Regions from separate parts of the Halalkalibacterium halodurans genome, predicted to be linked through region 2. Evidence: predicted binding sites of a transcription regulator. Region 2 holds the regulator's gene; the other holds the start of a gene.
What was found. The regulator NrdR, encoded in region 2, represses ribonucleotide reductase genes. The targets are predictions, from matches to a motif close to AACACNATATATNGTGTT.
Positions count from the first base shown of each region.

Region 1: a site for NrdR is predicted at 5,905-5,922, ahead of FED51_RS14260 (vitamin B12-dependent ribonucleotide reductase). Genes of this name have one in related genera too.

Region 1 covers NZ_CP040441.1:2,939,387-2,949,812, reverse strand. Annotated here, with positions in the region: gene gcvT (glycine cleavage system aminomethyltransferase GcvT) at 1-445, shown strand, start outside; gene gcvPA (aminomethyl-transferring glycine dehydrogenase subunit GcvPA) at 458-1,801, shown strand; gene gcvPB (aminomethyl-transferring glycine dehydrogenase subunit GcvPB) at 1,798-3,264, shown strand; gene FED51_RS14275 (rhodanese-like domain-containing protein) at 3,386-3,760, opposite strand; gene FED51_RS14270 (lipoate--protein ligase family protein) at 3,921-4,757, shown strand; gene dat (D-amino-acid transaminase) at 4,782-5,633, opposite strand; gene FED51_RS14260 (vitamin B12-dependent ribonucleotide reductase) at 6,051-8,609, shown strand; partial or broken gene FED51_RS21585 (TnsA endonuclease N-terminal domain-containing protein) at 8,699-8,806, shown strand; gene FED51_RS14250 (hypothetical protein) at 8,826-9,419, shown strand; partial or broken gene FED51_RS14245 (IS30 family transposase) at 9,740-9,895, shown strand; gene splB (spore photoproduct lyase) at 10,027-10,426, shown strand, end outside.
Region 2 covers NZ_CP040441.1:3,272,971-3,283,396, forward strand. Annotated here, with positions in the region: gene ytxC (putative sporulation protein YtxC) at 1-798, opposite strand, end outside; gene mqnC (cyclic dehypoxanthinyl futalosine synthase) at 1,379-2,491, opposite strand; gene dnaI (primosomal protein DnaI) at 2,553-3,488, opposite strand; gene FED51_RS15960 (replication initiation and membrane attachment family protein) at 3,489-4,946, opposite strand; gene nrdR (transcriptional regulator NrdR) at 5,005-5,466, opposite strand; gene FED51_RS15970 (DUF1499 domain-containing protein) at 5,631-6,032, opposite strand; gene speD (adenosylmethionine decarboxylase) at 6,211-6,594, opposite strand; gene FED51_RS15980 (glyceraldehyde-3-phosphate dehydrogenase) at 6,887-7,921, opposite strand; gene coaE (dephospho-CoA kinase) at 8,116-8,721, opposite strand; gene ytaF (sporulation membrane protein YtaF) at 8,747-9,388, opposite strand; gene mutM (DNA-formamidopyrimidine glycosylase) at 9,456-10,280, opposite strand; gene polA (DNA polymerase I) at 10,303-10,426, opposite strand, start outside.

The DNA.
Region 1 (10,426 bases), 330 kb from region 2:
AGAACATGGGGTCGTTCCTTGTGGCCTGGGAGCGAGAGATACCCTTCGTTTTGAAGCCAAACTACCTTTATACGGCCAGGAGTTGACGAAAGATATTTCGCCAATTGAAGCGGGTATTGGTTTTGCAGTTAAAGTCGATAAAGAAGATTTTATCGGAAAAGAGATCCTAAAAAAACAAAAGGAGCAAGGGGCTCCCCGGAAACTCGTTGGACTTGAAATGGTTGATAAAGGAATCCCGCGTACGGGCTATGAGGTTTATGTGGATAATCAGAAGATTGGCTTTGTGACAACAGGCACACAATCACCAACGTTGAAAAAAAATGTGGGGCTGGCCTTGCTGCAAGCTGAGCATAGTGAGCTAGGTACTGAAGTCATCGTTCACGTACGCAAGAGACAGTTAAAAGCAAAGGTTGTCGCCACCCCATTTTATAAAAGAGGAAACTAAGGAGGAACATCGATGAATCATCGTTACTTACCAATGACAACGGACGATCGACAGGAAATGCTACAGGCAATCGGTGTCGACTCAATTGAGGAACTGTTTTCCGATATCCCGCAAGATATTCGCTTCAAAGGGAAGCTGAACATTCCGAACGCGTTAAAAGAGCCAGAGCTCATTCGTTATTTTCAGCAGTTAGCAAATGAAAATGTACACTTAAAAGATAAAGCCTCTTTTTTAGGTGCCGGAGTGTATGACCATTACATCCCATCAATTGTCGACCATGTCATCTCACGCTCTGAATTTTATACGGCATATACTCCATACCAGCCGGAAATTTCCCAAGGGGAGTTACAAGCCATCTTTGAATTTCAAACGATGATTTGTGAATTAACCGGAATGGAAGTGGCTAACTCATCCATGTATGACGGACCGACAGCATTGGCAGAAGCAGCAATGATGAGCTGTGGACATACGAAAAAGAAAAAAATTCTTGTTTCCAAAGCTGTCCATCCAGAGGCGCGCGATGTATTAAAGACGAATGCTTATGGACAACGTCTAGAAGTAGTTGAGATCGACACGAACGATGGTGTAACGGATGTAGAGCATTTAAAAGCGTTGTATGATGAGGAAACCGCTTGTGTGATCGTGCAACACCCGAACTTTTTCGGCCGACTTGAACCATTAGCGGAAATTGAATCAGTTAGTCATCAAGGGAAGGCGACGTTTGTCGTTTCAAGTAATCCTCTTGCTCTTGGGTTATTGAAGCCACCAGGGGCCTTCGGAGCTGATGTGGTCGTTGGAGATGCTCAACCGTTTGGAATTCCAACACAATATGGCGGCCCTCACTGCGGATATTTTGCCACTACGAAAAAGTTGATGAGAAAAGTACCTGGACGGCTCGTTGGGCAAACGACCGATGATCAGGGACAGCGAGGCTTCGTGCTTACTCTACAAGCGAGAGAGCAGCATATTCGGCGTGAAAAAGCGACATCTAATATTTGTTCGAACCAAGCCCTTAATGCCCTAGCCGCTGCGGTTGCTATGGCCACAATCGGTAAACGTGGCGTCAAGGAAATGGCCTTACAAAACGTACAAAAAGCGGCATACGCTAAATCCCAGCTTAAGGCCAATGGTGTAGAAATCGTTGCAGAAGGACCTTGCTTTAATGAATTTATCATTAAGTTAAGCAGTCCGCTTCATGAAGTGGAGGAAGCGTTGCTTGCCAAAGGATTCATTGCAGGGTACGACCTGGGGAAAGTGTATCCAGAGCTTGAGGGACATATGCTCGTCGCTGTGACAGAGGTAAGGACAAAAGAGGAGATAGATCAATTTGCAAAAGAAGTGGGGATGTTCGCATGATGAATAAAGACCAAGCGCTTATTTTTGAGTTGAGCAAGCCGGGACGAGTCGGACACAGCTTACCAGAACTTGATGTCCAAGAACAACCTGTGGAAACTCTCATCCCTGCTGAATTTTTACGCGAAGAAGCACCAGAGCTACCTGAAGTATCAGAACTGCAATTAATGCGTCATTACACAGCCCTCTCGAAGCGAAATCATGGAGTCGATTCGGGATTTTATCCACTTGGCTCTTGTACGATGAAATACAACCCGAAGATCAACGAGGATGTGGCTCGTTATCCTGGATTTGCTAACATCCATCCTTACCAGCCTGAAGCACAAGTTCAAGGCGCGTTGCGGTTAATGTATGAACTGCAAACGGCTTTAGCTGAAATTACAGGAATGGATGAAGTCACCCTTCAACCGGCAGCGGGTGCCCAAGGGGAATGGACGGGTTTAATGTTAATTCGCGCGTATCATGAAGCGAATGGAGATACAAATCGTACAAAGGTCATTGTCCCTGATTCAGCCCATGGAACAAACCCTGCATCGGCAACGGTGGCAGGCTTTGAATCGGTAACGGTTCGTACCGACGAGGATGGATTAGTCGATCTTGATCATTTGCGAGAAGTGGTTGGTGAAGATACAGCTGCTTTGATGTTAACAAACCCTAACACACTTGGACTATTTGAAGCTCATATCGTGGAGATGGCTGCGATTATTCATGAAGCGGGAGGAAAGCTTTACTACGATGGAGCCAATTCAAATGCGATTTTAGGAATTGCTCGCCCTGGGGATATGGGCTTTGATGTTGTCCATTTAAATTTGCACAAAACGTTTACAGGTCCTCATGGTGGGGGTGGACCAGGCTCTGGCCCAGTTGGCGTGAAAAAGGAGCTCATTCCATATTTACCGAAGCCAGTTGTGGTTAAGGATGGAGACTCCTACCGATTGGACTATGATCGACCGCACTCGATTGGCCGTGTGAAGCCGTACTACGGCAACTTTGGCATCAACGTTCGCGCCTACACGTACATTCGAACGATGGGACCAGAGGGACTTCGGACTGTCTCAGAGTATGCTGTATTGAACGCAAACTATATGATGAGAAGACTTGCACCTTATTTCGATCTGCCGTACGATCAGCACTGCAAGCATGAATTTGTCTTATCGGGAAGACAACAAAAGAAGCTTGGTGTTCGAACGCTGGATATTGCAAAACGTCTGCTTGATTTTGGCTATCATCCACCAACGATTTACTTCCCGTTAAATGTGGAAGAATGTTTGATGATAGAGCCGACGGAAACAGAATCAAAAGAAACCCTCGATGAATTTATTGAGGCGATGATCCAAATTGCCAAAGAAGCAGAGGAGACGCCAGAAGTCGTGCAAGAAGCCCCACATCATACGGTCATCGGCCGCCTTGATGAGACGACTGCTGCACGAAAACCAATTTTACGCTATGAAAAGATAACACAATAAATGGGAAAAGACGAGGATGATCTACCTCGTCTTTTTTGCAATGGGAGCATTTCAGATTTATATCTGCTGCTAAATGGCCAATTTTGCAAGACGGTTGAGATGACCTCAACCGTTTTTGTCATTACTTTTTTTTGATTTTTCCTGTCCATTTACGGAAGCCACCTTTTAAGTGGTTTACATCTTCCACACCGTGCTTCTTCTTTAAAATGGCTGCTGCTTGACGGCTACGCGCCCCACTTTGGCAATATAAATATACAGGTTGATCTGTCCGAACTTCCTTTAATCGTTGTTTTAGTTGGGATAGTGGAATATTTCGGGCACCTAAAATGTGGCCTGAATCGTATTCCCGTGGTTCTCTCACATCAATTAGTTGAGCTTTTCGATACCCTTGAATAAATTCTTCTTGCGTTAATGTCTTTAAATACTTTGGCGTATAAAGCCGCTTGAATAATACGTATACGAGAAGTGCTAAAAGTACTAGCCAAACATAAACCATCAATCCACTGACACCCCTTGTCCTTCGGTTACATTCCACCATTGATTATAATCATGTTTCACAAAAATCGCAATCATTCCATAGCGGAAAACAAGTTTCTTGGCGGGAGTGTGGCAAGTTTGTTAAACTTATTACGGTCGAGATTACATAGAAAGAAGCGATGATAATGGAAACATGGCGTTTTATCGACTCAGGAGATCGTGATCCCGCATATAACATGGCGCTTGACGAAGCGCTATTGAATTGGCATAGTGAAGGTCTTATTCCTCCAACGATTCGGTTTTACGGGTGGAATCCACCAACTTTATCGATTGGCTATTTTCAAAAAGTGCAGAAAGAAATTAACATGGAGATGGTAGAAAAACATCAGTTAGGGTTTGTGAGAAGACCAACTGGAGGTCGAGGAGTGCTCCACGACAAGGAATTAACCTATAGCGTGATCGTGACAGAGGAGCATCCAGACATGCCGGCTTCAGTTACAGAGGCTTATCGCATTATCTCCCAAGGAATTTTAGAAGGATTCCGTGATCTAGGATTAGACGCGTATTTTGCCGTTCCAAAGACAGAGGAAGAAAAAAATGCCCTTAAAAACCCTCGCTCGGCTGTTTGTTTTGATGCACCGTCTTGGTATGAGCTCGTCGTGGAAGGACGAAAGGTGGCCGGCAGTGCACAGACACGGCAAAAGGGTGTTATTCTACAGCACGGGTCAATCGTGTTGGATATAGATGAGGATAAGCTGTTTGATTTATTTAACTATCCGAGTGAACGTGTGCGAGAACGGATGCAGAGGAACTTTAAAAACAAAGCGGTTCCGATTAATGAGCTACGAGATGTGCCTTTATCCATGGAAGAAGTGAAAAAAGCATTTAAAGATGGTTTTGAAAAAGGGCTGTCGATTAAGCTTGAGCCGTATACACTAACTGACGCAGAAGAGGCTGAAGTGAAACAAATTGCGAAAGAGCGCTATGAAACAGATGAGTGGAACTTTCGAAAATAATAAAGAAGCAGTGACCTTATGGGGTCACTGCTTCATCGCTGTTTGAGAGTGTTTGGCAATTTCTTCTGCAAATGCCTGTTGCAACATTTTCGTGACAGGTCCAACAGGAAAATGTGCCGTTTCATCACCGATGACTTCGGTTACTGGTGTGATTTCATGGATCGTGCTCGTAATGAACGCTTCATCAGCATCCTTTATCACTTCTTTAGGGAACGGCTCTTCCACGACGGTATACCCTTTTGCTTTGGCTAGCCGGATGGTGATTTGTCGTGTAATCCCGTTCAAGATGAGATTTGTTGCTGGATGTGTGTAGAGTGTTTCATTTTTAATAAGGAACACATTCGATGACGAGCCTTCAGTCACTGTTCCGTCACGGTGGAGGAGCGCTTCGTCGCATTGATGATCGGTTGCTTCACGCTTGGCCAAGACATTTCCTAATAAGTTAATGGTTTTAATGTCGCAACGAAGCCAGCGAATATCATCGGTCAAATAAAGACGAACGGATTCCCTCTTTTCATCAGGTAATGGTTTTGAAAAACCGGTAAGGACGGGTGTTTCATTACGCGTGTACAAATGGTTTCGCGGACTGATCCCCCGGGTCATCTGAAAGTAGACCATTCCATGCTCCAGCTTGTTTTTTTCAATAAGTTGCTGAACAAGCTCCCCTAGTTTGTCTGTGGAATAGAGCATAGGTAGATCAAGTTTTTCGGCACTTTCTTTAAAGCGAGTTAAATGATCAGATAAGGCAAAAGCTTTCCCGTGGTATACGTGGACCACTTCGTAAATACCGTCACCAAAATGATAGCCTCTATCCTCTGGATCAATTTTTAGTTGCTCACGTGGAACAAGCTGGTCTTGGTAAAGGCAATAATCCATTGAAATCCCTCCGTCAAATCATTTCCATTTGATTGCAACATTGAATCGGGAAATTGTCAAATAAAAAAAGCAAAAAATGAAAACTACACATTTGTCCGTAAGCATGGTGGCTAGGAAAAAAGCAATAGAGAAAATTGTTCAAAAAAGCGAATGAGTAATAACGAATGACGAATTTCCTCGCTTTTTCTTCCGCAAATGCGCCATTTTATATTTGACAAAATCATTGTCATTTGACCAATAATCAATATATAGTATTATTTTTTAATAATCGGATACTATATATTGAATTTCACTTGGTTAGTATGGTAAGCTAAGGCAAGCACAATCGACGCTTCGTTTCGATTGGACAAAACATGTAATTTAGCGTAATGATTCGCTTTTTTATACATATTCACAATCTTTAAGGAGGAGAACGTCATGACGACGATGACAGAGAGAATGACACTAAATATTGAACGACTAAACGAAGATATTGCCCATTTTGAACAAGTACACCCGATTACGAGTGATATGCATATGACTCGTAAAGGGGTTTCCCGCCTGGTGATGCTTGATCGGTATACGTTCAAAGATACAGAGAAGAAAACATTGAGAGAGGGCGATTTTGTCGTCCTTACAGTAAAGGATGATCCAAAGTTTCCTGCAAGAGGATATGGCTTCATTTTGGAACTGAATTGGGATGAGAATCGTGCCAAAGTCCTTGTGGACGAAGAATTTCATGGTGTATTAGATGATCCGGAGGAAGCGAGCACAGGCATTATCACACGTTCTCTTGATGTTATCGAAAAGCCGCTTGAGATTTTTTATGAGCAAATCGCGAAGCGGAATGCAACCGGTCTGGCTGCGGTAGAAACGACAGAAGAAAAACGTCAGCAATCGTTTGAAAGGTTTTATGAAGAGCTTGTTAATATGAATTTTGTTCCTGCTGGCCGCGTACTATACGGTGCTGGTGCAAAGACCGATGTGACCTACTTTAACTGCTACGTAATGCCGTTTGTAAAAGACTCTCGTGAAGGTATTTCAGAACATCGTAAACAGGTGATGGAGATCATGAGCCGCGGTGGCGGTGTCGGGACGAACGGTTCTACCCTTCGCCCGAGAAATACACTTGCACGTGGAGTGAACGGGAAATCATCTGGCTCAGTATCATGGTTAGATGATATTGCTAAGCTTACCCATCTTGTCGAGCAAGGGGGCTCAAGACGGGGAGCCCAAATGATCATGCTTGCCGATTGGCACCCGGATGTCCTTGAATTTATTATTTCAAAAATGCAAAATCCTCGGATCCTTCGTTATTTACTCGAGAATACGGACGATGATCAAATTCGTAAGCTCGTGAAGGACAAGCTTAAGTTTACACCGCTTAGCCAATTGGAAGAAGCGATGTACCAAGGAATCGTAAACTATAAGTCAATTCCAGGCATGGGAGGCTTTGACGCGAAAGTCATCAAGGAGGCGGAAGAAAAGCTTCGCATCGGTGGAACGTATACGGTAAACAACCCAGACTTTTTAACGGGGGCTAACATTTCCGTTTGCTTAACAAAAGAATTTATGGAAGCTGTAGATAACGACGACTGGTATGCTTTGCGCTTTCCAGATGTAGAAAACTACACGGAAGAGGAAATGGATATTTACAACCGTGAGTGGAGCAACGTTGGCGATGTTCGTGAATGGGAAGAGCGGGGATTTCCGGTGAAAACGTATCGGATGATTCGCGCGAAGGAGCTTTGGAACTTAATTAATATTTGTGCAACCTATAGTGCAGAACCAGGCATTTTCTTCATTGACAATGCTAATGATATGACCAATGCGAAAGCATACGGACAAAAAGTTGTGGCGACTAATCCGTGCGGAGAGCAGCCGCTTGCGCCTTACTCTGTATGTAACTTAGCGGCGATTAACCTAGCAGAAATGGCGAATAAACAAGAGAAAACAGTTGATTTTAAAAAGCTAAAGCAGACCGTGGAAGTAGGCGTTCGCATGCAGGATAATGTCATCGATGCAACCCCTTATTTCCTCGAAGAAAACACGAAACAAGCGAAAGGGGAGCGCCGTGTCGGTCTAGGTGTAATGGGGCTTCATGATTTGTTGATTTATACAGAAACCGTGTATGGCTCAGAGGAAGGCAACAAGCTTGTCGATCAAATTTTCGAAACAATTGCTACTACAGCCTATCGGACAAGCATCGAGCTAGCGAAGGAAAAAGGAAGTTTTCCATTTTTAGTCGGCCAAACGGACGAGGAAACCAAACAATTACGTCAACGTTTCATTGAGACCGGCTATATGAAAAAAATGCCTGAGGATATTCGCCAAGGTGTATTGGAATATGGTATTCGTAACTCCCATTTATTGACGGTTGCGCCGACAGGATCTACAGGAACAATGGTCGGAGTATCGACAGGGCTTGAACCTTATTTTTCCTTTTCTTATTTCCGTAGTGGTCGACTTGGCAAATTTATTGAAGTTAAGGCTGAGATCGTCCAAGAATATTTGCGGGCCCATCCTGAAGCCGATGAAAATCACTTGCCTGAATGGTTCATTTCAACGATGGAACTTGCGCCAGAAGCCCATGCGGATGTCCAATGTATCATCCAACGCTGGGTAGATAGTTCCCTCTCGAAAACAGTGAATGCGCCGAGAGGCTATACGGTTGAGCAGGTTCAAGCGGTATATGAACGACTTTACCGCGGCGGAGCTAAAGGTGGAACGGTCTATGTAGATGGAAGCCGTGACGCTCAAGTACTTTCGTTAAAAGCGGAAGAGAATACGCTGGATGAGGATGTACTAGCAGAAACCGAGCAAAGCGAGAAAAAAATCGTTCTTGTCGACACGATTCAAGATGTGCGAACAACCGATGTCACGATCGGCTCTGAAGTTGGAGATACGTGTCCTGTCTGCAGAGAAGGGACAGTAGAAGACCTCGGCGGATGTAATACGTGTACAAATTGCGGTGCGCAATTAAAATGCGGTTTATAGAAAGAGCGGGTCTCCGCTCTTTTTTGCTTTGAAATAAAGTTGCGAAGAAATACCTCTTTGGATAATATTGTCTAAAGGGGTGTTTTTTTATGTCTAAAAGAACAAGAACCTCTAAAATCGACAAATGGATTAAAGAAGGTCGTGGATCTGGAAGTGGCTCAGATTATAAACCGTGGTTGAATATTCAAGATGTCTCTTTAAAAAAAGGAGTTTTTAATGTTTAAGTATATCTCGGTAACTATTTTATTCCTATTTGTTTTAACAGCATGCCAAACAGATATCGAAAATAAGAAGTTAGGCCAAACCTCAAGTACAAACAATGTATCAGCGGAAGCAGAAGAACCGATGAGCGAATCAAAGGAACAAAAAATAGTATCATTAGAGGACAAGTTATTTCCACCCAAATTTTCTATTACACATTTTGAAATGACGTATTTAAAAGATAAGAATCAACTTTTATTTAATATGAATTATGAATTTGACTCGGAGATATATGATATATTAACAGATGGTAATCAAGATATTCATTTTATTCTTGAATATCCTGAAAGCATAATAGATATACTGAACCAATCACATAGTGATGTGCTCATTGCTGAAAAACCGTCAGATTATAATACAAAGTATCAAGTTACATTTATTGAAGAAATAGAGCTGACAGAAGCTGAACTAGCAAAGATTGAAGATAATATCTCTGGTTTTAATTTATTAATAGCAGATAGTGAAAAGGATATCATTGCTCAATTTATTGATCTATACGGTTATAATCAATATGACGCTGAAAAATCAAATAACACATACCTTGATTAAACCGCAAGAAAGATTTTTATAAAGTGAAGGTTTCAAATTCTAAGATTAATGTCAATGTGTTACATTCGATAACTAGGAAAGTAACCACGGTTCGTAAGTAAATTAACGTTGCAAAAGTGTAATTTATAATAGTAATCAGCTCTTCTGGGTGCTGCACCCCAAAAGTTATAGTAGAAAATCTATCTTTTGGGGTGTTTTTATATGACGAATTGTAATATTAAGTGCGACACCTAAAAATAAACACAAAAAGCCCATGATCCTTCGCGTAAAATGAAGTTACCACACAACCCTTACACGGAGGTTTATCATGAGCTACTCCCACTAGAGGACGTTTTAACATTGGTACTTCGATTGATCAGAGTTCAAAAGAAGTAAAGAAAAGAACAACATTTGGTCACTGGGAGCTTGATACAATGGTTTCAGAGCGAAAAACACGGATGTATCTTGCAGTAAAAATGGACAATCGCAGTTCTTCATACGGGTTTGTGGGATATTTTATTTCAAAGCTACACTCTTTTTTGCTGGCTAACGGTTCTAACATTATGTGGATATGTGAAAAAGGGGTGTGACGTGCACACTAAGTAAAAAAGGATGTGCACGAATGAAGATGGAGCCATTTCTACCACAGCTCGTCTATTATGAGCCAAGGGCACTTGAGTATGAGCTCGGACGAACCCTCGTGGAAAAATTTAAACACATGGATGTCGAGCTTAGGGAAACGACTTCCCACAACCAAGTGCGAAACATCCCCGGAAAAAATGAACTACAACAATACCGGAATGCAAAATCAACCCTTGTGATCGGGGTAAGAAAAACCCTGACGTTCGATACGTCGAAGCCGTCTGCTGAGTATGCGATCCCTCTGGCTACAGGGTGTATGGGGCATTGCCATTACTGTTATTTGCAGACAACGTTAGGTAGTAAGCCGTATATCCGCACATACGTGAATTTAGAGGAGATCTTTGCAGCAGCGGATCAATACATCCACGAGCGGGAGCCTGAGATTA
Region 2 (10,426 bases):
CTGCAGCGTTAAAATCACGCCGTGCTCTTCATCGTTTGTGAACACCTTTACCGTTTCAGGAAGCATGCTCACGAGCGGACTTATGACCATCTCCTCCACGCTTAAACCATGTTCAAATACTAGCTCTTCCTTGAGGTCATACACGATTTCGTCCGTGGAAATTAAGCGAAAGTGCTCATCGTAAAAATGAAACCGCTCGTCGTAAACAGCGTAGATGACGCCACGTTTTGGTATACGGGAGTGAATGAATTGGCGAAGGGTCTCGACCATGCTTTGGTATTCTTGCTCCATCATATATTCGTCAATCGCCAGCTCGACACAATCAATGAGCAATTCCCCATACTCACGTAACCTGAACGTTAAAAACGGATCATAGTAAAACGTCATATTCTCTTCTATATGCTTGGAGAAAGCTTGATAAATATACTCACGGCGATTCGTAAACATGGACAAGGATGGCATGTCTTCCAAATCTCCTTCTAGTATCGAGCGGGCAATCGCCACAATTTGTTCCTTCTCTTCTTCATCTGTGAAATAAAACATGTTCTCGATAATGTCGAGAAGCCATTCTTCTTCCTTTGTGCTAATGACATAATCGGTAAAGATGGACGCTAGTAACGGTTGAAAAGAATCATAAAAGTTCACATACTGGTTTTCATAATTCACATAGAGCGTCTCATCCCCGCCCGCTTCTATTCCTCCTTTCAACCCGAGTTCCGCGTACTTTGTTAAGTAGCCTTGCAACTGCTGAAACAGTTGATGACAATCATGTGCTTTTTCAAAATGAATCGAAATCAACGTGACTCCTCCTTATTCCCCTCTGATCCTACCGGTCGCCTCCTTTCATCTTCGTAAGATCCTCCGCTTTCAGAGGGTCAACCGGTCCTTCTTTGGTTAACGTATGCTCAACTCTTTGCTTGTAGACAGACTCTACTCCCATCCTATGACAGGGGACTTAAAACATGATGATTGTTTTTCGTCTTTTCTTGCCGTTCTTTAGCGAACGAAGCAGCCTTGCCACATCAGATCGTTTCTCCTATCCACTGAAGCCTTAGAAAAACATAGCATCCCGCCCGTAGTTTTAATGATAGAAGGATCGTTTTCTGAACTATTTTTGAAGGCAACATCCTTAAAGTGGAAAAAGCTCGGTTCTGGCCTAAAACGCCAGTTACCGAGCATAAGCAGATCCTTTTCATTTCAGGATAAGGAAAAATTAGCTTTTCGCCATATCCTATTGCGAAATCCAGATACTTTAATCCATCTTACGTTAGGAAAACTCTGCGATTGCCGAGCCGAAGCTGCCCCTTTCACTTAAGTCCCGCATGCTAATGCATAAGGGGCTGTACCTCCACCTGCTATGCAGGTGGAGGTTTATCAGTTAATTTTGCATGACGAAATCTTTTTCTGCCGCTTCCTTGTCTTCAAACGTACGGATGATTTCATAGCTTGTTGTCCGTTGAGCAGGAATTTTTCCCGCTTCGCGGATCAATTGCAAAATTTTGTTCGTATTGACTTTATGGGTCGTCCCAGCAGCTGATACGACATTTTCTTCAATCATCGTACTGCCAAAATCGTTACAACCATACTGAAGCGATAGTTTTCCAACCTCTGGCCCCATCGTTACCCATGACGATTGGAAATTCGGAATGTTATCGAGAAACAGCCGAGATATGGCCACGTTTTTTAAGTAATCACGCGGGGTAAGCTTTTTCGTTTTGTACATTCCCGTATTTTCAGGCTGGAATAACCATGAAATAAAGGCAGTAAAGCACTCGGTTTCATCTTGGGCATCCCGAACACGCTGTAAGTGAAGCGCTCGTTCTTCAAAGGATTCGCCAAAACCGATAACCATCGTTGCGGTTCCGTGCATGCCGACTTTTTTCGTCGCTTTCATTGCATTGATCCATTGTTCCCATGTTATTTTAAGACGGCTGACACGGAGGCGCGTTTCTTCGGTTAAAATTTCAGCCCCGCCTCCTGGCATACTATCGAGCCCGGCCTCATGTAGCTCTCGCAGGACTTCCTCGACGGACATGCTCGATACTTCTGCAATTTTCCACACCTCTGCAGGAGAGAAAGAATGCATCCAAATGTTCGGGAATCGCTCTTTAATGTTTCTAAGTAAATCGGTGTAATAATCGATTGTTAAATCAGGATTCGTTCCACCTTGCATGAGAATTTCTGTCCCGCCCACATCGATGGTTTCTTGGATTTTTTTAAAAATGACTTCATCGTCAAGGACATAGCCTTCCTTATGACCAGGTGCGCGGTAGAACGCACAAAAGCGACAGTACGTATCGCAAAAGTTTGTATAGTTCACGTTCCGTCCGATAACGAACGTTGTTATTGGCTCGGGGTGCCATTTTAACATGATTTGATTGGCGGCTGCGCCCATTTTTTCTACTTCATCGCTTTCATATAGCTTCACTGCATCTTCCATTGAAAGACGTTCTCCGTTCACAGCACGCTCCAAGATTCCGTCAATACTCATCAAAAAACCCCCAGATTTTGAAAGTCTACTAGCTTCATACTATCATAGTTTGCCTGGAGAATCACGACTGATGTTCCCTGCGATTTTGTCCTTGAACCATGACAGAAACTGTGTAGTGACGAATGCGCTCCATGACACGCTTTGCCTTTAATAACTCCGTACCACTTTTATCATTGTAAGCTAAATGCTCCTCCAACTCATCATAGTCATAGTTTGACGTGAATAGTGTAGGAAGCTTCTCCATGATCCGATATTGTAAAATGACACCGAGTACATCGTCACGAACCCAGCTTGTCATCGTTTCTGCTCCAATGTCATCAAAAATGAGCACTTGTGCATTTTTGACAAAATCGAGCTTTTGCTGGAAGGTTCCGTCTCCAATCGATTGTTTTAGCTCTCGAAAAAAATCAGGAACGTAGACGATGGTTGAGTCGATCCCACGGTCTTTTAGCTCGTTGGCGATCGCCCCCATCAAGAACGTTTTCCCGACCCCAAACTTCCCATAAAGATAAAGCCCCATCCCATCTTCACCTGGCTTCGCTGAGAGTGCAAATTCGAGCGCGCGATGACTCGCAATCGAACGTCCTGGTTCGCTTTCTACGTCGTCAAACTTCGCTTCGAGAATTTCTTTCGGAATGTAGAGTGACCGGATAAGAGAACGTTTTTTCTTTTCTCGCTCCTCCTCCTCTTTTAACGGACAAGGGGAATAGCTTAATTCAAGGCTATCACGCTCAACGTAGAGGGTCGGTTGGTAACCCTTCATCAAATTTGGACACTTTTGAAGCCCAGGACAATGTGCGCAGTGGCTTTGCTCTTTTTGGTATTCATACAGCTTAGACAAACCTTGCTCAAGTGTTATAGGGGATAAGGAAGGGTGTTCCTCCAGAAACAACTGAACATGTGGGCTGCGAAAAACCGCCTCTTTTAGTTGCGTAAACTGCTTTTCAAATGAACGGTTGCCCGTCATGTGTTTCAGCGATGATTGAATGGATTCCATCTACCCTTCCTCCTTCCATTGTTTTCGCTGGCGTCGTTCTTCCATCAGTCGCTCAAAACGACGTCGCTCTTCGTCTAAATCCATGGTGCTTGCTCCAAGATTCTCGCGGACCGCCGACTGTTGCTCCTGTAGGCGTTTCTCCTCCTCAATGAGCCATTTCGGCAGCTGATCACGGCGTGGATTTTTCTTTTTCACCGTTGTTTTCCCTGATGTCTTTGCACTGTCTTGCTTTTTCCATGTTTCCAGCTTTCGATGCTCTTCTTTTGCCAATGTCATCGCTTCTGTCACCGTCTTTACTTTTTTCCGTGCCCAGTGACCCGCAATTTTTTCGATTAGTGATTTGGATAGCTTCATGTCGTTACGCAAGAGCACATAGTCAAGCAACACGTTGACGACGCCTGGGAGCAATTGATAGTCCACAATTAAACTTTCGACGATTTTCAGATCGGCGAGAGGTACCTTTGCTCCATCGGATCGGCTTTCAAGCAATGTGAGTGGCGGCGTCGTTTCATATAAGGCAATTACTTTTTCTTCTTCTGTTTGAGGTTGCTGGTTCGCCATCGTCCGATGCTTAAGTGGATGAGTTTGCAGCGCTAACGTTGGGGGCTCATTGCCATGCTCTAGCTTGTACCATTCTTGCGTACGTTTGCGCAACTCTCCAATATCCACCTCATCATCATGAACAAGCGACTGCTGTAAAATCCGGCTCATCTGCAATGGCTCAATCCGATAGACGAATGCAAGGCGTAAAATCGTCTCCTTTACTTCAGGAGTAAGTGTATGCTCTGGCACGATAAAGCTTGATAAGTCCTTTTTCAACAGTTCAAAATCAAATGACTTCTCGGTGAAATGAAAAGATTCACCCTTACGTTCTGAGACAAATTGTTGGTGCTCATATAAGGCTAACGAGTCGACCATTTCTGATTCATGGTTTGAGACGATTTCAGAATGATGGAGCGAAGTAAACACTTCATCAAACCCATACGTCGTCTCGGTAAACGTTTCTTTATCAATAACATCTACAACAAACCGTTCCCGCAGTTTACGATATTGCGTTTTTCCGAGCTTGTTAAATAAATAAACACTCAGTACATCATTTTCAAAAAATTGTTGTGGCGGCATAGGAGGCTGTAACTCATATAAGTATGTCGTCACTCCGTCGGCTTTGGTTTTAAATGTTCGTAGAAGTCCAATCGCTTCAAGCTTTTTTCTTTCTTGAAAAATAGCAGGTAAATCGACGCCCATCATAAGCATGAGTTGACGGTGGGTTTGTTCTTCACTCCAATAATCATCTCGTTTTAACTCACTCCATAGCGTCATATATAAGCTGTAGGCGATCGAACCGACGAGCGGTTGGTACAAAAGGGTTAACACTTTTTGATGGACTTCATGCAAATAGTCTGCCGTACGCACCATATAGCGGTCTACAGGTAATAACTCTTTCCAATGCCAAGTCATGTCACTCACCTCCTTAGAGCAAAAAAGAGCTTGAAGCAAATTCGCTTTAAGCTCCTCGTTATCGATCGTCTCGTTCCATAAGTTCCTTCAGCTCTTGAATAAATACGTTGATATCTTTAAATTGTCGGTAGACAGAGGCGAAACGAACGTACGCTACATCATCCACATTGGCTAACCGTTCCATCACTAACTCGCCAATCTCTTTACTGTCGACTTCATTTTTCCCTTGACCACGAAGCTCCCGCTCCACCTCATTGACGATCCCTTCTAACGTTTCCAATGGGACGGGACGCTTTTCACACGCGCGAATCAAACCGCGCAAAATTTTATCTGAGCTAAATTCTTGCCTCGTTCCATCCTTTTTGACAACGATCAGAGGAACTTCCTCAATCATTTCAAAGGTCGTAAAACGATGGTTGCACGATTCACATTCACGCCGTCTACGAATGGAACGACCTTCGTGAGCTGGCCTCGAATCGAGCACCCTTGTTCCATTATGATGACAGGCTGGACATCGCATCGAATCATCTCCACTACTGCTTGTTAGCAGTCTTCCTTTTTACACGTGCTTACAGAAAATCTCTTTTAATCATAGTAAAAATGAAAAAAAGTGACAAGCCTTGTATAACAAAAAGAGCAGGATTCCTTATGTTAAGATAGGAGATTAGGCCCTTTATCCTTCAGCTATAGAAGCTCGTCGCCAAGGCCCGAACCAATATAAGGAAGCTCTTTGTCGAGCTGTTCATAAAGCGAGAGAATTCGCTTCTTACTATGTCCAAAATCAGACGGTAAGATCGTGTCTGTAGAACAAGAAAAGTCTACAGCCGTACGAAATGGCTTTACCATGACAATCGTTGCGACAAGCAGTGACTTTTGACCAGATGTGGACTGGGCAATCACTTCCCCGCGCTCTTGCTCTACCCGTTTTACCGTAAATCCTGATTGCTGCATCACCCGTTCAACAGCGGCAATCGCCTTATCTTTTGTTGTTTTGTAATAATGGGTTTGCAGCGAAGGATTGCTATGATGTTCGGTTGTCTCCGTTCGACTTGAAACAAGTTGACTCAATGTTTCACGAAATCCCACGTTCTTCACCAACTTTTTTATACATTATTGTTTATATCATACCATAAAGTTGACGAACAATGGGATTGAAACTTGTCCGTACGTTTATTTTAATCAAGTTATGAACGCCTTATTTAAAAATGGCTCGGCGTTTTAAACGTATAAAAAAGAGATGCGCTCGGCACCTCTTAGCATTCGTTTATAAAACCTTGACTTTTGGTTTTTCAAGCTGAATAGGACCCATACCCCTTGGCAGTTCCACTACTTCAGTCGTCGTAGCTTTCAACGCCTCAGCAATATAATTCGATGCGACGTTTGGATCAATTCGATCCCCACACGTATAAACGTCAATACTCGCATATCCGTGCTCTGGGAAGCTGTGAATCGTTAAATGCGACTCTGATATGATGACAACACCACTTACACCTTGAGGGGCAAACTTATGAAAGGCCACCTCACGTACTTCTGCTCCCGCTTTCAGAGCTGCATCAACGAAAACTTGTTCGATGAAGCTTAAGTCGTTCAACTTATCCACGTCACAACCCCAAAGTTCAGCAATCACGTGACGTCCCATTGTATCCATGAGTTGAATCCCCCTTTACAAAAAATTCATGCCTTCTCAAGCATGTAGGAACGTTTATTACACGGGGGAAAGTTAGTCCAAAGAGGTCCTAACCCTTTCTGTAGTAAACGTACTCCTATTTTGCTTTCGTTTCATGTTCACGGAAAATAGTATACTTTGTTTAATCCTTCTTTGCAATAACAACTTTTTCATTTTCTACGGTCACTTGACATCGTCCACTTTTTCCCGTTGAGAAGGCTTTGCTTATTGGGATTCAACTTATAGGATGACCACTTTTTTTTATGAATATGCCTTAGAACGCGATCACTTTTGCTGGCTTTTTAAGCTCTTTGGCGACGAGTTCGACTAAGTCGACAACTCGTGTGGAATACCCCCATTCATTATCATACCATGCGAGGACCTTCACCTGGTTTGTATCTTCCATCACCATCGTCGATAAACCATCAACAATGGCAGAGTGTTCGTTTCCATTAAAGTCAATCGAGACTAACGGCTCTTCTGTAAAACCGAGAATTCCTTTCATCGAACCTGCTGCCGCTTGTTTTAACACATGGTTCACTTTTTCTGGCGTCACGTCCGCTTTCACCTGAACTACTAAGTCAACAAGAGACACATTCGGGGTCGGTACACGTAAAGCCATTCCTGTTAGTTTTCCTTCTAATTGTGGTAATACTTTGCTGATGGCTTTAGCAGCACCAGTGGATGTCGGAATTATCGATTGACCACATGCCCGAGCTCGTCGTAAATCTTTGTGGGGATTGTCGATGTTTTTTTGATCATTCGTATATGCATGAACCGTCGTCATCATCCCGCTTTGAATTGTAAACGCTTCATCCAAAACTTTTGCTACTGGGGCCAAGCAATTCGTAGTACATGAAGCATTTGATATAACGTGATGCTCTTCTGGCTTATAGTCATTTTCGTTTACTCCAACGACAACGGTTACATCTTCATTTTTCCCAGGAGCTGTAATGATTACTTTTTTCGCGCCTGCTTCTAGATGATAACCTGCTGTCTCTTTTGTTTTAAATTTCCCAGTCGCCTCAACAACGATGTCCACTTCTAGATCTTTCCACGGAAGTACTCGAGGATCTCTAGAATTGACTAGCTTTATTTCCTTGCCATTAACAACAAGCGCATCATTTTTAATCTCAACGGTTCCTTGGAATGGACCATGAACACTGTCATATTTTATTAAATGGGCGAGGGTTTCAGCAGGATAGGAAGCGTTAATCGCCACCACATCAAACTGTTTGTTTTCTACCGCTTTGCGGAATACCATTCTGCCTATACGACCAAATCCATTAATCGCTACTTTCACTTTCATTGGAAATCCCCTCTCTTATTATGACATACTAATAATTCATTTATAATAAATAGTATATCACTTTTATTCGAAAAGGACGATTATTTCTTTAAATTTTTTTGAAATCCACTAAAACTTGGCGAATGCAGAGAGGATAGGAATCAGACCTGACGCCAAAGATAAATTTTTTCTTAAAATAAAAAGACCCCTGAAGACTATTGATCTTCAGGGATTACCTTCCAACGTTTTAAAATGTCAATAAGCTGCCTTTTTGTTGCATCCAATGTGCCCGAATTATCAATGATTGCATCGGCACGATCCCGTTTTGATTCAAGGGGGCGCTGTGAGCGAATCCGGTGAATCGCATCGTCCTTTCCCGCTTGATCTCGATTCATTAATCGCTGTAACTGTGTGTGCTCATCTACATAAACAAGGAGCACTTTTTCAACAAGATAAAACAAATTGCTTTCATATAGCAAGGGAATATCGAATACGATTGTCTTTTCCCCTGAACGAATCAACTGTTCTTTTTGCTGCTGCATTTGCCTCCGTACAGCTGGGTGGACGATTTCATTTAGGACGCGACGCTCTTCCTCTTGTTGAAACACAATCGATCCAAGGGCTTTGCGATTTAGCGTCCCGTCATCGTTTACAACCCCTGTGCCAAAATGGGTGACAATGGCCTCATAGGCTGGCATACCTGGTTCTACAACGTCACGAGCCACTTGGTCTGCATCGACAATTGGAAGACCTAACTCCTCCATCATTTTCGCTACACTGCTTTTTCCACTGGCAATGCCCCCAGTCAACCCAATCATCATCTTGATTCGCTCCTTCTACATCCACCTACATCATAAGATTAAAAACACCAATGAGAACTAATAACAAACCCGGTATGAAGGAAAAGCGCTTGATCCAATAAGAATCAGCAAAGCGATAACCACTTTTCATGCCAAGGCTTACGAACAGAGCACTCATCACCGCTACACTCACTGCCATATACAGTGGGTGGAACCCGATTAATGCCGCTCCGATTCCTGCACCGAAGGCATCAAGAGAGAGAGCGATGCCTAAAATAACCGCTTCTCTACCTGTAATGGCTCCTGAATTATCAAAATCTGCGACCATCGGCTTGCGTAAGATGCGAATCACGACACCAAGCATTTTAATTTCAAAATTTAAAATGACGTGATCGTCCTTCGTTTTATGCCCGTTCTTTGCAGGACGAAACGCTTGATAAAGCGCCCAGCAACCGATCAAAATTAAAATGATCCCGCCGAGAGACTCTGCTATAGCCGGTGATAAATACTGCTGAATCGTCATCCCGAAGCCCATCGCAATCAAAATGGAAACGGCGGAACATCCAGCAATAAATAGCAACGATTTAAAAGGGATTTTCATCTTCCTCAAACCGTATGTCAAGCCGACTCCAAAGCTGTCTAAACTAACAGCAAATGCAAGAGCTAGCAAGGAAACTAAATGGATCATGACATGAGCTCCTTCCTCTACTACTATCAGCTACGATAGTATATGGCAGGAGCCTATCCGAGGTACGTTATTTTTGGCATACAGAACAGAAATGTGTACCTCTTCCCCCAACGACCGTCTTCGTAATTGGGGTTCCGCACTGGCGGCAAGTTTCGCCCTTGCGTCCGTATACATCGAGTCGCTGCTGAAACATGCCCATTTCCCCTTGTCCGTTGACATACGATTTGATCGAACTACCACCAAGGTTCACCGCTTCCGTCAATGTATTTAAAATCGCTTGGTGGAGAATCTTCACCTCAGCAACGGTTACATCTTTCGCTAATCGTTCTGGGTGAATTCGCGCCCGAAATAGCGCCTCATCCACATAGATGTTTCCCAGTCCAACAATAATTCCTTGATCGAGCAAAGCCGATTTGATTTTGCGGGATGTTTTAGATAAGCGCTCGGTTAGAAGCTTGGCGGAAAACTGATCAGAGAACGGCTCCACTCCTAGTTTGGCCAAAGGCGGCTCCATTTGTTCCCTTCCGCTCTGAAAGAGGTGCATCGTTCCAAATTTACGGACATCTTGGTAGCGAAGCTCGGTGCCATCTCCAAAGACGAATCGAACGTGGGTATGCTTGGCTACACTTTCATTTTGTTGATACAACCCGTAGCGCCCTTCCATTCGCAAATGGCTCACTAGGGTATAGTCATCTAAGTGAAACAGAAGAAACTTTCCTCGTCTCCCCATGGAACGGATCGTTTGCCCTTTGAGCAGCCACTTAAATTGATCCACATCGTCAGGTCTTTTGATCATTTTCGCCCACCCGACATCGACTTGTTCAATTGTTTTCCCAATTACTAACTCGGCGAGGGTTCGCCGCACCGTTTCCACCTCTGGTAATTCTGGCATCTTCGTATCTCCTTACTCCAACTTACTTTGCATCATACCATGTGTCACCGCAAGCCACGTCCACCTTTAGGGGCACGCGTAATTCCACAGCTTGCTCCATAACAGAAGTCACAAGCTCTGTCATTTGCGCCACTTCTTCCTTCGGC